Linked DNA regions of Massilia litorea. The protein of the gene in region 2 interacts with the protein of the main gene of each other region in a pairwise test. Links are inferred from orthologs where the notes say so. Each region holds a gene or a part of one and is shown on either strand. Other genes may lie near its edges.

Region 1 (7,578 bases), 770 kb from region 2 along the record:
GCAGGAAATCGAGATCCCGCGCCGCGCTCCCGGAGAAGACCACGACACCACCTTGCTGGCGCGCGGCTCGCGCCTGCCGGTGGGCGTGGGCAGCGGCTTCATCGTCGTGTTCGACGATATCTCCGACGTGATCTCCGCCCAGCGCTCGGTCGCCTGGGGAGAGGTGGCGCGCCGCCTGGCCCACGAAATCAAGAACCCGCTAACGCCGATCCAGTTGTCGGCCGAACGCCTGCAGATGAAACTGGAAGACAAACTGGACGCGGCGGACGCGGCCCTGCTGGCGCGCGCCACGACCACCATCGTCAACCAGGTCGACGCCATGAAGCGCATGGTCGACGACTTCCGCGACTATGCGCGCACGCCGCCGGCGGTGCTCGAACCGCTCGACCTGAACGCGCTGATCGAGGAAATCCTGACCCTGTACCTGGCCGAGGATGCGTCGGACGTCATCCACGCCACGCTGGCGCCGAACCTGCCGCGCGTGATGGGCGACCCGACGCAATTGCGCCAGGTGATCCACAACCTGCTGCAGAACGCCCAGGATGCGCTGGGAGACCGGGAATCGCATGCGCGCGAACCGCGCATCGACGTCGCCACCGAGATCATCCGCTACACCGGCGCGGACGGCACGGCGGGCGAGGCGGTGCGCCTGGCGATCCTCGATAACGGTCCCGGCTTTGCACCGAAGATCCTGGCGCGCGCCTTCGAGCCGTATGTGACCTCGAAGGCGCGCGGCACGGGCCTCGGCCTGCCGATGGTGAAAAAGATCATCGACGAGCACGGTGGTCGCATTGATGTTCAGAACCGTCCAGACGGAAGTGGCGCGTCGGTATCCATTTTGCTGTTAAAGTTAGCACAAGAGGCGAACTTGGCCGAAGCGTAAAACGGGCATAGAATCACGGCTGGAATCGAGACTGAATATCACAACTGAGTCGGGCGGAGACGGAAGGAAAACGATGGCGAATATACTCGTAGTTGATGATGAAATGGGCATCCGCGAGCTGCTCTCGGAAATCCTGGGAGACGAAGGCCACGCAATCACGCTGGCCGAAAATGCGCAGCAGGCGCGCGAGGCGCGTGCCGCCGGCGCGCCCGACCTGGTCCTGCTCGACATCTGGATGCCCGATACCGACGGCGTCACGCTGCTCAAGGAATGGCAGCGCGACGGCTTGCTGACCATGCCGGTCATCATGATGTCGGGTCACGCCACCATCGATACCGCCGTCGAGGCCACGCGCATCGGCGCCCTGAATTTCCTGGAAAAACCGATCGCCCTGCAAAAGCTGCTGAAAGCCGTGCAGCAAGGCCTGACCCGTGCCCAGGAAGTGGCGCGCGCCCCGGTGCCGCCACCGCGCCCGAGCATGCCGGCGCCGGTCGTCGAAGCGCCGCCCGTCAGCAATCCGATGTTCGCCGCCCAGCCGGCGCCCGCGCCGTTGAACGGCGCGCGCGTGGGTGTGATCGGCCATGGCGAAACCCAAGGGTATACGCTCTCGTTCGACCTGCCGCTGCGCGAGGCGCGCGACGCATTCGAACGGATGTATTTCGAACACCACCTGGGCCGCGAAGGCGGCAGCATGACGCGCGTGGCCGAAAAGACCGGCCTCGAGCGCACCCACCTGTACCGCAAACTGAAGCAGCTCGGCGTCGAACCGGGCAAGCTCGGCAAGCGGGGCGGATGAGCGAAAACGGCGGCCGGCCGGCCGTCCCCCGGAGGGACGGCTCCCGGACGGATGGCCCCTTCTCATCCGGCTCTTCTTTACGTCATCCAATTCCTACGGTGCTCGTCACGGGCCCCAGCGCGGCAGCGCGCGAGGCGGCCATCGCGCACGCCATCGAAGACCCTTCTACGCCCCGTAGCGATGGGGTCGCCGTGATCCTGGAAGGCCTTTCCGACGGAAATCCGGTACTGCAAGATTCTGAAAAACTCCTGATTTCGCGCATCGCACCCGGTTGCCTGTGCTGCGCGGGAAATCTCGTCATGCGTGTTACATTAAATCGTCTGCTGCGCCAGCGGCCGGCGCGCCTGTTCATCGGCGTCGCCGCCAGTGCGCATCTGGATCAGTTGCGATCATGGTTAAGCAGCGCACCATACGATCAGCTGTTGGCCCTCACGCCCGACCTGCACTCTTGAAATTGGTTGGGCGAGCCCCACCTCTTCACTGAAGTCAACTCCGGTTATCCGCCGCCGGGTAGTCGGAAACCTCTGATCGAGAGAAGGAGTCATCATGAACATGATCTATAACAGCGAACAGTACAGCGTCGTCGAATTTGGCGTCGATCGCGAGCTCGAAGCCCTGCGCTTCGGCGGCTACGAGATCGTCGACAAGGCCGGCCGTCGCGAAGCGTTCATCGGCGGCAAACTGGCACAATCGTTCCGCCGCGACGTCAACAACCTCATCGCAAGCGAGCCGACCATGGAGGAAATCGACGATTTCCTCGGCTCGTACGACACGATGATGAACCAGCCGGTCGTGCTGCACTAAGCAGCGTCACCGCAAGGCTGGAGGACCACCCCCACAGACGGCCAGGGACACAACGGGATGCAGGCGCCGGCCATCGCCGGTGCCGCGTTCGCCCTGCGCCTCGCAGCGCCCGCGCCATGGTAAGCTCTTCACCATGTGCCAACTCCTCGCAATGAACTGCAATGTCCCTACCGACATTGTATTTTCCTTCACCGGTTTCGCCCATCGCGGCGGCCGCACCGACACCCATCACGACGGCTGGGGCATTGCCTTCTTCGAGGGCGCCGGCGTGCGCCATTTCGTCGACCACCAGGCCGCGATCGCCTCGCCGATCGCCGAGCTGATCAAACGCTATCCGATCAAGTCGACGAATGTCATCGCCCACATCCGCAAGGCCACGCAAGGCCATGTGGCGCTCGAGAACTGCCATCCGTTCGTCCGCGAACTGTGGGGCCGTTACTGGGTATTCGCCCATAACGGCGACCTGAAGGAGTTCACGCCGCAGCTCGACGGCGCCTTCCGCCCGGTCGGCAGCACCGACAGCGAACATGCCTTCTGCTTCCTGTTGCAGGAATTGCGGCGCCGCTTCGGCGACACGCCGCCCGCATTGCCGGCCTTGCGCGCGGCACTCGGCGAACTCGTACGCCAGATTTCGGATTTCGGCACCTTCAACATGATGCTCTCCGACGGCACGGCCCTGTTCGCCCACTGCTCGACCAAGCTCAGCTACGTCGTGCGCCAGTACCCGTTCGTGACGGCGCGCCTGTCCGACGAAGACCTGTCGGTTGATTTTTCCCAGGTCACCACGCCGAACGACCGGGTCGCGATCATCGTCACCGAACCGCTGACCACCAACGAAACCTGGACTGCATTCGCACCCGGCGAGCTGCTCGTCTTTATCGACGGCAGCCCGGTTCCTGTCGCCTGATCAGACGTTTTGCTGCCTGTTTTTAGCTTTTCGACATCGGTTTTTACGAAAAATGATGCCGGAAATCCACTAATTGCTGAGAATCGGGTAGAGTGGGCAGCTTGAACGTGACCACGGGACCGCGATGACCGATACCGCCAGCCTTGACCAGGCATCCCAGCCTTTGCAGCTGCGTAATTTCTATCTTGCGCGCCAGCCGATGCTCGACCGCAACCAGGCCCTGTTTGCTTACGAACTCCTGTTCCGCACCACCCCCGCCAACAGCGCCGAGATCGATACCGATCTGGCGGCCACGGCCGGCGTGCTGGCCCACGCGGCCCAGCTCGGCCTGCCGCGCGCCGTGGGCGACGCGACCGCCTTCCTGAACGTCGACACCGAAGTGTTGATGAGCGATATCTTCGCCTTCCTGCCGCGCGAGCGCACCGTGCTGGAACTGGTGGGCTCGGTCGAAGCGACGGAGCCGGTGCTGTGGCGCCTGGCCGAGCTCAGCGGCCACGGTTTCAGGTTCGCCGCCGAAGCCAGCGTCCACGGCAGCCGCCTGGGGCGCCTGCTGCCCCTGCTGGACTACGTCAAGGTCAACCTGCGCGCGATGCCGGTGGTGAGCATGCTGTCCCTGGTCCCACGGCTGCGTGGCACGGGCAAGCGCCTGATCGCCGAAAAGGTCGAGAGCCAGACCGAGTATAAAACCTGCCTCGACCTCGGCTTCGACTACTTCCAGGGTTTTTATTTCGCCCGCCCGTCGGTGATCGCCGGGCGCAAGCTCTCGCCCTCGCAGCTGGCCCTTGTCGACCTGATGTCCTTGGTCGTATCGGACGCCGACAATATCGAGATCGAACGCGCCATCAAGCGCGACGTGACCTTATCCGTCAACCTGCTGCGCATCGTGAACACGCCGGCGGCCGGCCTGCGCCAGCGCATCGATTCGCTGAGCCAGGCGCTGATCATCGTCGGCCGCCGCCAGCTGCAGCGCTGGCTGCAGATCATGCTCTACGCCGAACCGGGCAACCACGGCCATACCCAGACGCCGCTGCTGATGCTGGCCAGTACCCGTGCGCGCCTGATGGAGCTGCTGGCCGGCCGCCTGCGCCCAGGCCGGCGCCATGTCGCCGACATGGCCTTCACGGTCGGCATCATGTCGCTGATGGACACGCTGTTCTGCGTGCCGATGGCCGACCTGGTCGAACAGATTCCGGTGAGCGACGAAGTGTCGAGTGCGCTGCTCAAGCGCGGCGGCTTCTTCGGCGAGCTGCTGCGGCTGGCCGAATCCTTCGAGCAGATGGAAGAGGGCGCCGACGTGCTGCCGACCTTGAGCGTCCTGGCCGACAGCGGCGACGACTTGGTCGAGCTGGAAATGGCGGCTTTCGAGTGGAGCGGCCAGGTCGTCCGTAGCGCCCTTTGATGACGATTTAATCGTCAGGCAGACTTATGTGCCGGCCCACTGCTGATGCAGGTCGGGGTCGGTGCGCAGCTCCCACAGGCCGAGTATGACTGTCGCCACGCCCACCAGCAGCAGGCTGGCGCTCATCGCCTGGTTCGGCATGACGTCCACCAGCCAGGGCGAAACGGCCACCCAGGCGCCGACGAGGATGTTCAGGAATACCGCCCAGGCATAGGTCTTGTACAGGTCGAAGGCGGCCAGGGCCGCCATGATGGCGCCTGCGATGAATGCGTTGATGGCCGGAGGGGAATCGCTCGGGTAAGCCATCACCCAGGGCGATACGATGAGCCAGACACCGAGCAGCAGGATGCCCTGGTCCTGCCAGCGCCGGGTCGAGAGATGCATTGCCATGACAGTCTCCTTCGCGAACGTGTGTTCCCACAGTGACTTAGACAATACTGGAGTCAGGAAGTTCGGTCAGTAACGCGCGTGGGCTCGGGGAACCCACCCTGCGCGTTACGACAGGTTCGGCGCCAGGTGGCGTTCGACTTCCGCCTTGTCCATCCCGCGGCGCTGGGCCATGTCGAGCACCTGGTCGTCGCCGATCTTGCCGACCACGAAATACTTCGACTCCGGGTGGGCCAGATAAAAGCCCGACACGGCCGCGCCTGGATACATGGCGTAGGATTCCGTCAGCTGCATGCCGATTTCCTCGGCCTGCAGCGTCTCGAACAGCTCCTTCTTGACCGTGTGCTCGGGGCAGGCCGGATAACCCGGCGCCGGACGGATGCCGACGTATTTTTCCCCGATCAGGTCTGCATTGCTCAGGTCCTCGTTCGCCGCATAGCCCCACAGGTCGGTGCGCACGCGCTCGTGCAGGTATTCGGCGAAGGCTTCGGCCAGGCGGTCGGCCAGGGCCTTGAGCATGATCGACGAGTAATCGTCGTGCGCGGCTTCGAAACGCTGTTCATATTTTTCGATGCCGAGACCCGCCGTCACCGCGAACATGCCGATGTAGTCGGCCACGCCCGAGCCCTTGGGAGCGATGAAGTCGGACAGGCACTGGTTCGGGCGCTGCACGCCGTCGACCACGGGTTTGACACCCTGCTGGCGCAGGCCGTGCCAGGTGAAGGCGACCTTTTCGCGCGTCTCGTCCGTGTAGATCTCGATGTCGTCGTCGTTGACGCTGTTGGCCGGCAGCAGGGCGATCGCGCCATTCGCCGTCAGCCAGCGCCCTTCGATGATTTTCTTGAGCAGCGCCTGGCCTTCCTCGAACACCTTCGAGGCCGCTTCGCCGACCACTTCGTCGGTCAGGATGGCAGGGAAGGGGCCGGCCAGGTCCCAGGTCTGGAAGAACGGGCCCCAGTCGATGTAGCGCGCCAGCGTCGACAGCTCCACGTTTTTAAAGACGCGGCGCCCGATGAATTTCGGTTTCACCGGCGCGAAGTCGAGCTTCGCCTTGTTGGCGCGCGCATCGACGAGGCTGAGCATCGGCAGCGCCTTCTTGTTGGCGTGCTGTTCGCGGATGCGCTCGTAATCGAGCTTGATCTCGGCCATGTAGGCGTGGCGCGACTCTTCCGTCAGCAGCGACTGGCCGACCGACACCGAACGCGAAGCGTCCGGCACATACACCACCGGGCCGTCATAGTGCGGCGCGATTTTCACGGCCGTGTGGGCGCGGCTGGTGGTGGCGCCGCCGATCAAGAGCGGAATGCCGCGCTCGCGGAACCACGGGTCGCGCTGCATCTCGCGCGCGACGTGGGCCATCTCTTCCAGCGAAGGCGTGATCAGGCCCGACAGGCCGACGATGTCCGCGTTCTCCGCCTTGGCCTTGGCCAGGATGTCGGAGCAGGGCACCATCACGCCCATGTTCACGATCTCGAAGTTATTACATTGCAGGACCACCGAGACGATGTTCTTGCCGATGTCGTGCACGTCGCCCTTGACGGTCGCGATCACGATCTTGCCCTTCGGTTTGGCGACGATGCCCGTACGTTCTTCTTCGCGCGCCTTTTCCTCTTCGATGAAGGGAATCAGGTGGGCCACCGCCTGCTTCATCACGCGCGCGGATTTCACGACCTGGGGCAGGAACATCTTGCCCTGTCCGAACAGGTCGCCGACGATGTTCATGCCGTCCATCAGGGGGCCTTCGATCACGTGGATCGGGCGGCCCTCGGCCTTCAATACGGCCTGGCGCGCTTCCTCGGTGTCTTCGACGATCCACTGGGTGATGCCGTGCACCAGCGCGTGCGCCAGGCGCTTCTCGACCGGGCCATTCCGCCATTCGAGGTTCTGTTCCTGCTTGCCGCCGCCGGCCTTCAGGCTGCCGGCGATCTCGATCATGCGCTCGGTGGCGTCTTCGCGGCGGTTCAGCACCACGTCTTCGACGCGCTCGCGCAGCTCCGCCGGCAGGTCGTCGTAGACGCCGACCATGCCGGCGTTGACGATACCCATGGTCATGCCGGCCTGGATCGCGTGGTAGAGGAAGACGGTGTGGATCGCTTCGCGCGCCGGATCGTTGCCGCGGAAGCTGAACGAGACGTTCGAGACGCCGCCCGAGACCTTCGCATGCGGCAGGTTCTGGCGGATCCAGCGCGTGGCGTTGATGAAATCGACCGCGTAGTTGTTGTGCTCTTCGATGCCGGTGGCGATCGCGAAAATGTTCGGATCGAAGATGATGTCTTCCGGCGGGAAGCCGACCTGCTCCGTCAGCACCTTGTAGGCGCGTTCGCAGATCTCGATCTTGCGCTCGAAGGTGTCGGCCTGGCCCTGCTCATCGAAAGCCATCACGATCACGGCGGCGCCGTAAC
Region 2 (7,532 bases):
CGCTCTACCTGGAACTCTTGCGCGAGCTGTGCGACCGCCACCAGGTGCACCTGATCGCCGACGAGATCGCGGTGGGCTGCGGCCGCACCGGCACCTTCTTCGCCTGCGAACAGGCCGCGATCTGGCCGGACTTTTTATGCCTGTCGAAAGGGATCAGCGGTGGTTATTTACCGCTCTCGCTGGTGCTGACCACCGATGCGATTTATCAGTCCTTCTACAGCGAAGACATCACGCGCGGTTTTCTTCATTCGCACTCCTACACCGGAAATGCGCTGGCCTGCCGCGCGGCGCTGGCGACCCTGCAGATCTTCCGCGACGACGACGTCCTGAACCGCAACCGCGAGCTGGCCACGAAACTGACCATCGCGCTCGCCCCCCTGGCCGAGCATGAGCGCACGAAGGCCTTCCGCCAGCGCGGCATGATCTTCGCGTTCGACGCCGTCGAGCCGGATGCGGCGCGTGCAGCGAGCTTCGCGCGGCGCTTTTTCACCACGGCCGTCGAGAACGAACTGCTGCTGCGGCCGATCGGGCGCACCGTGTACCTCATGCCGCCCTATGTGCTGGACGAGGAAGAAATCGACCTGTTGGGGTCGCGCGTGAAATCGGTGTTCGAATCGGTGATGGCGGCCTGACCATGGACCTGATCGATAACATCAACCGCAAGCTGGCCGCGCTCGATGCGCAAAGCCTGCTGCGCCGCCGGCGCGTGGTCGATACCCGCTGTTCTCCGCTACAGGTGGTCGACGGCCGCGCCATGCTGGCCTTTTGCAGCAACGATTACCTCGGCCTGGCCGCGCACCCGCGCGTGGTCGACGCGCTGCGCACCGGCGCCCAGCTGTACGGCGCCGGCAGCGGTGCCTCGCACCTGATCAGCGGCCATAGCCGCGCCCACGCCATCCTCGAAGAGCGCCTGGCCGAACTGGTCGCACCCCATATCGAGGATGCGCGTGCGCTTTACCTGAGTACGGGCTACATGGCCAACCTGGCCGTGCTGACCGCGCTCGGGCTGGATGCCGACGCCGTCATTTTCTCGGAGGCGCTGAACCACGCCTCGCTGATCGACGGTGCGCGCCTGGCCAAGGCAGGCGTCAGCGTCTATCCGCATGGCGACGTTGCCGCGCTCGAGGCGCTGCTGGCAAACAGCACTGCCGCCACCAAGATCGTGGCCACCGACGCCGTCTTCAGCATGGACGGCAACCTGGCGCCGCTGCCGGAACTGCTGGCTTTGTGCGAGCGCCACGGCGCCTGGCTGTTCGTCGACGACGCCCATGGCTTCGGCGTGCTCGGCGCCCAGGGACGGGGCGCGCTCGAACATTTCGGATTGCGCTCGCCAAATATCGTGTATGTCGGCACGCTGGGCAAAGCGGCCGGCGTCGCGGGCGCCTTCATCGCGGCCCACGCCAGCGTGATCGAACTGATGATCCAGCGCGCCCGCCCCTACATCTATACGACGGCGGCGCCGCCGGCGCTGGCGCATGCCCTGCTCACGAGCCTGGACATCATCACCAGCGACGAAGGCGCGGCCCTGCGCAGCCATCTGGAGCTGTTGATCGCGCAGCTCGATGCCGACCTGCGCCTGGCACGCTGGCAGCGTCCTGCATCGAACACGCCGATCCAGCCGATCATCATCGGCGCCAACGACGAAGCGCTGCGCGTGGCCGCTGCGCTGTATGCGAAGGGCCTGTGGGTGCCTGCGATCCGCCCGCCGACGGTACCGAAAGGGACCGCGCGCCTGCGCGTGACCTTGTCCGCGGCCCACACCCATGACGAAGTCGCGCAACTGGTGACGGCATTGAATGAACTGGAGGCCATGTGATCAACAACCTGAACGATCCGCAGGAACCGGAGATCGAGATCGCCGTGCCGCCTGCACCCGTGCTGCCCGAGGTCGAGGTCGAGGACGAGCCGGCGAGCGCGCCGGGCGAGGCGCTGGCGGCGGAAGGCATTCCCAGCCGTTTCTGCTGCTTCGTCACCGGCACCGACACCGAGATCGGCAAGACGCTGGTGTCTGCCGCCATCCTGCACAAGCTGGTGGAGGCCGGCCACCGTGCCTGCGGCATGAAGCCGGTCGCGGCCGGCGCCGAGCTGGTTGACGGCGAACTGCACAACGAAGACGCCGACATGCTCGCCGCCGCCGGCAACGTGCACCTGCCGCAGAACATCACGACGCCCTTCATGCTGCGCGAGCCCTGCGCCCCGCACATCGCGGCCAGCCTGGAAGGCGTGACCATCGAGCCGGTGCCGATCATCGCTGCCTATGCCGAAATCCTGGCGGCGTCGGATGCGGTCGTGGTCGAAGGCGTCGGCGGTTTTTGCGTGCCCTTTTCAAACACCTTCGACAGCGCGCAGCTGGCCGAACAACTGAATTTGCCGGTGATCCTGGTCGTCGGCATGCGCCTGGGCTGCATCAGCCACGCGCTGTTGACGGTCGAGGCCATCATTGCGCGCAACCTGGTGCTGGCCGGCTGGGTCGCGAATACGGCCGACCCGGACATGCGCTTTTTTGAAGAAAACATCGAGGCTTTGGCGGCGCGCATCCCGGCGCCCCTGCTCGGCATCGTGCCGCGCCTCGAACAAGCAAGTGCCGCGAACGCGGCCCGATTCATCGATCTCGCAGGACTGCCGGGCTGGCCGTCCACGCGGGCTCTGTAACACACAAGCTGAAGGAAATCCCATGAATGTTCCCCAAACCGTCGCCCTCCACCGCCCGACCGCCGCGATTTCCGAGCGGCCCGACGCCACCTGGCCGCTGGCCGACGTGCTGGCCCTGTTCGAACTGCCGTTCAACGACCTGATGTTCCGCGCGCAAGAAGCGCACCGGGCCCACTTCCCGGACGGCGACGTCGAACTGGCGACCCTGCTGTCGATCAAGACCGGCGGCTGCGAGGAAGACTGCGGCTACTGCCCGCAGGCGGCGCGCTACGACACCGGCGTCGAAGCGAAAAAGATCCTCGACATCGACACGGTGCTCGACGCCGCACGTCAGGCCAAAGCCAACGGCGCTACCCGCTTCTGCATGGGCGCCGCCTGGCGCAGCCCGAAAGAGCGCGACATGGAAAAGGTCGAGCAAATGGTGCGCGAAGTGAAAGCGCTGGGCATGGAAACCTGCGCCACCCTCGGCATGCTCGAAGAGGGACAGGCCGAGCAGCTGAAAAAGGCCGGCCTCGATTTTTACAACCACAACATCGACACCGCGCCCGATTTCTATAACAACGTGATTTCGACCCGCGAATACCAGGACCGCCTCGACACCCTGGGCCGCGTGCGCCAGGCCGGCCTGAAAGTCTGCTGCGGCGGGATCGTCGGCATGGGCGAGACGCGCGAGCAGCGCGCCGGCCTGCTGGCGCAGCTGGCGAACCTGAATCCGTATCCGGAATCGGTGCCGGTGAACCACCTGGTGCAGGTCGAAGGCACGCCGCTGCACGGGCTCGATCCGCTTGATCCGCTCGAATTCGTGCGCACCATCGCAGTGGCCCGCATCATCATGCCGGAAGCGCGCGTGCGCCTGTCGGCCGGCCGGCGCCAGCTGGGCGAGGCGGTGCAGGCGATGTGCTTCATGGCCGGCGCCAACTCGATTTTCTATGGCGACAAGCTGCTCACCACGGACAATCCGGAAGCGGACGACGACCGCGCGCTGCTGGCGAAACTGGGCCTGAAGACGCGCGCGGCGACGCTCGAATCGGCACCGAAGGAAAGCTGCGGCTGCTAAGGCCCGTCTACTTCATTCAACATTAAAAAGATAAAGCGAGACAAAACGCATGTTCACCAAAATCCTCATCGCCAACCGTGGCGAAATCGCCTGCCGTGTCGCCGCCACCGCGCGCCGCATGGGAATCCGTACCGTCGCCGTGTATTCGGAAGCGGACGCCGGGTCGAAACACGTTGCGGTGTGCGATGAGGCGGTGTTGATCGGGCCGGCCGCGGCCAAGGAAAGCTATTTGCGCGGCCAGAAAATCATCGAGGTGGCGAAAGCGACCGGCGCCCAGGCGATCCACCCGGGCTACGGTTTCCTTTCCGAGAACGCGGAGTTCGCCGAAGCCGTTGAAGCGGCAGGCCTGGTCTTCATCGGTCCGCCGGGCTCCTCGATGCGCGCGATGGGCTCGAAATCGGCCGCGAAGCAGCTGATGGAAGGAGCCAACGTGCCGCTGGTGCCGGGCTACCACGGAGAGAACCAGGACCCGGCCTTCCTGAACGCCCAGGCTGACCGCATCGGCTATCCGGTACTGCTCAAAGCCAGCGCCGGCGGCGGCGGCAAGGGCATGCGCGTGGTCGAACGCAGCGAGGATTTCGTCGCCGCGCTCGGCTCCTGCAAGCGCGAAGCGATCAGCTCCTTCGGCGACGACAAGGTCCTCGTCGAAAAATATCTGACGCGTCCACGCCATATCGAGATCCAGGTGTTTGCCGACAAACTCGGCAACTGCGTCTACCTGCACGAGCGCGACTGCTCGGTGCAGCGCCGCCACCAGAAGGTGCTGGAAGAAGCGCCGGCCCCTGGCATGCCGCCGGATCGCCGCGCGGCGATGGGAGAGGCGGCCGTGGCCGCGGCGCGCGCCGTCGGCTATGTCGGCGCCGGCACCGTCGAATTCATTGCCAACCAGGACGGTTCGTTCTACTTCATGGAGATGAACACGCGCCTGCAGGTGGAGCATCCGGTGACCGAAATGATCACCGGGACGGATCTGGTGGAATGGCAGCTGCGCGTCGCCTTTGGCGAAGCGCTGCCGAAAAAACAGCACGAGCTGGCGATCCACGGCCATGCGATCGAGGCGCGCATCTATGCTGAGAATCCCGAAAAGGGGTTCCTGCCGTCGATCGGCACGCTGCGCCACATGGACACGCCCCAGGCCGTGAATTTTGAATTGGGCGGCGTCGCCGGCGTGGAGCCGGCCGCCGTGCGCATCGATTCCGGCGTGCGCGAAGGCGATGCGATTTCTCCGTTCTACGATCCGATGATCGCCAAGCTGATCGTCTGGGGTGTCGATCGCACCCAGGCGCTGGCGCGGCTGTCGCAGGCGCTCGCTGAATTCCAGATCGTGGGTCTCGCCACCAATATCGCCTTTTTGAAACGCCTGGTCGAAGGGCAAGCGTTTTCGACGGCCGACCTGGATACCGGCCTGATCGAACGCAATGGCGACACCTTGTTCCCGCGTTTGAGCCCGGCGCCTGCCGGTGCGCTGGCGCTGGCGGCGGTGTCCCTGATCGAATCCGAACAGCGCGCGTCGAGCGGCGTGTCGTCGAATGCCGCCGATCCCTGGGGCCAGGCGCAAGGCTGGCGCCTGAATGGAGACTATCGCCGCCAGCTGTCGTTCGGCGACGAGTACGCAGCAAGCCTGGAAGGCGGCGCCTACAAGGTTGGCGTGGTGTATCACCCGCAGGGCTGGGAGCTCGAGGTCGATGGCGTGAAGCAGCCCCTGCACGTCAGCGGCCGTGACGGCGCGACCCTGTCGGTGCGCCTGGGCGAACAGTCGATGCACGGCACCGTGCGCCGCGACGGCGACTTGTTCCACGTGTTCACCAATGGCGCGCACCACACGTTCACGTACAACGATCCGATGGCGCACGCCGGCGAAGCCGAGGCCGCGGGCGGACGCCTGACCGCGCCGATGCCGGGCAAGGTCGTCGCCGTGATGGTGGAAGGCGGCCAGTCGGTGAAAAAAGGCGAAGCGCTCGTCATCATGGAAGCGATGAAGATGGAGCATACGATCGCCGCGCCGAGCGACGGCCTGGTCGAAGACGTGCTGTACGCGGTCGGCGACCAGGTGGCGGACGGCGCGCCGCTGCTGGCTTTCAAGGCGGCGTAATGCGCATCCTGCTGTACCGGAGCGATGGCCAGACCGGTCCCTGGGCCGAGGATCTCGCCAGGGCCCTGCCCGGCGTCGACACGCTCGCCTGGCAGGAGGGCGACCTGCCGGCTGCCTGCGACTACGCCGTGCTGTGGAATCCTTCAGCCGGTTTGCTGGCGCAACTGGACAAGGTAAAGGCCGTGTTCCTGATGGGTGCCGGGGCCGATGCACTGCTCAAGTTCGGCGACGCCTTGCCCAGTGTGCCGATCGTGCGGCTGGGTGACGCCGGCATGGCGGTGCAGATGGCGGAATACGTATCCTATGCGACGCTGCGTTACTTCCGCCGCTTCGACGAATACGAGGAGCAGGCGCGACACGGCCTGTGGGCGCCGTTGCCGCCTCACGTCAAAGAGGATTTCACGGTCGGCGTCATGGGGCTCGGCAAGCTCGGCCTGCGCGTGGTGGACACCCTGCGCGGGTTCGGCTTTCCGGTGCGCGGCTGGAGCCGCACGCAGAAGGATATTCAAGGCGTGGCGTGCTTCGCCGGCATGGAGACGCTCGACGATTTTTTACGCGGCACCCGCGTGCTGGTCTCGCTGCTGCCGCTGACGCCCGAGACGAACAACCTGCTCGACCGGCGGCGCCTGGCGACGCTGCCGCAAGGCGCGTATATCATCAACGTCGCACGCGGGGCGCAGCTGGCCGAGCCGGATTTGCTGACCCTGATCCGCGCCGGCCACATCGCCGGCGCCACCCTGGACGTGTTCCGCAACGAACCGCTGCCGGCGCCGCACCCGTTCTGGGACGAGCCGCGCATCACGATCACGCCGCACATCTCGGCAGTCACCATCCGCGCCGAGGCCGTGCGCCAGATCGCCTTTAAAATCGCCGCCTTCGAGGCGAACGAACCGGTGGACGACATCGTCGACCGCAACCTGGGATACTGAAATGAACAGCCAAGCCAGCCTGCCGAAAAAGGTCAAGATCGTCGAAGTCGGTCCGCGCGACGGCCTGCAGAACGAAAAGGAAACGATCAGCGCGGAAGTCAAAATCGAGCTGGTCGACCGTTTATCACGCGCGGGCTTCAGTAATGTCGAAGCGGCGTCGTTCGTGTCGCCGAAATGGGTGCCGCAGATGGCGACCAGTACCGAAGTGATGGCAAGGATCACGCGCCTGCCGGGCACCATCTATTCGGCGCTGACGCCGAACATGCAGGGTTTCGAAGCGGCGCTGGCCGCGAAGGCCGATGAAGTCGTGATCTTCGGTTCGGCGTCGGAAGCGTTCTCGCAAAAGAACATCAACTGCTCGATCGCGGAATCGATCGCGCGCTTCGAGCCGGTGGCGAAGGCGGCCAAGGCGAATGGGCTGCGCCTGCGCGGCAGCATCAGCACGGCCTTCGGCTGCCCCTACCAGGGAGAAGTGCCGTTGACGGCCGTGGCCGACGTGGTGCGCCGCATGCGCGACCTCGGCTGCGACGAGATCGACATCGCCGACACGATCGGCGTCTCGACCGCGCGCAAGACGCAGGAGGTGATGCTGGCGGCAAGCCGCGAATTCCCGCTGCAGCAGTTATCGGGCCACTTCCACGACACCTACGGCCAGGCGCTGGCGAACATCTACGCCAGCCTGGAAGTGGGCGTGCAGATTTTCCACTCGTCGGTATCGGGCCTGGGCGGCTGTCCCTACGCCAAGGGCGCGACCGGGAACGTGGCGACCGAAGACGTGCTGTACCTGCTGCACGGCCTCGGC

The links.
Region 1: the proteins of bioB (region 2) and LPB04_RS02210 interact in binary tests that used the Escherichia coli proteins (3 or more experiments, as listed by UniProt). The link is inferred for Massilia litorea from one-to-one orthologs.

What each region holds. Positions count from the first base shown.
Region 1 is NZ_CP062941.1:501,397-508,974, reverse strand. Bases 1,595-4,503 are described here. They hold LPB04_RS02210 (class II glutamine amidotransferase), read left to right. Parts: upstream 1,595-2,616; coding sequence 2,617-3,390; downstream 3,391-4,503. Other genes in these bases: LPB04_RS02205 (EAL and HDOD domain-containing protein), read left to right, coding at 3,515-4,503; LPB04_RS02215 (BTH_I0359 family protein), read left to right, coding at 2,226-2,483; LPB04_RS02220 (GTPase), read left to right, coding at 1,676-2,131; LPB04_RS02225 (response regulator), read left to right, coding at 1,595-1,679. In the rest of the region: LPB04_RS02230 (sensor histidine kinase), read left to right, coding at 1-883; more of LPB04_RS02225, read left to right, coding at 957-1,594; more of LPB04_RS02205, read left to right, coding at 4,504-4,789; LPB04_RS02200 (SPW repeat protein), read right to left, coding at 4,814-5,179; metH (methionine synthase), read right to left, coding at 5,285-7,578.
Region 2 is NZ_CP062941.1:1,273,173-1,280,704, forward strand. The notes cover bases 1,829-4,691. They hold bioB (biotin synthase BioB), read left to right. Parts: upstream 1,829-2,674; coding sequence 2,675-3,709; downstream 3,710-4,691. Other genes in these bases: bioD (dethiobiotin synthase), read left to right, coding at 1,829-2,652; LPB04_RS05605 (acetyl-CoA carboxylase biotin carboxylase subunit), read left to right, coding at 3,759-4,691. Also shown: bioA (adenosylmethionine--8-amino-7-oxononanoate transaminase), read left to right, coding at 1-632; bioF (8-amino-7-oxononanoate synthase), read left to right, coding at 635-1,816; more of bioD, read left to right, coding at 1,816-1,828; more of LPB04_RS05605, read left to right, coding at 4,692-5,801; LPB04_RS05610 (2-hydroxyacid dehydrogenase), read left to right, coding at 5,801-6,730; LPB04_RS05615 (hydroxymethylglutaryl-CoA lyase), read left to right, coding at 6,732-7,532. UniProt on the Escherichia coli protein: Catalyzes the conversion of dethiobiotin (DTB) to biotin by the insertion of a sulfur atom into dethiobiotin via a radical-based mechanism.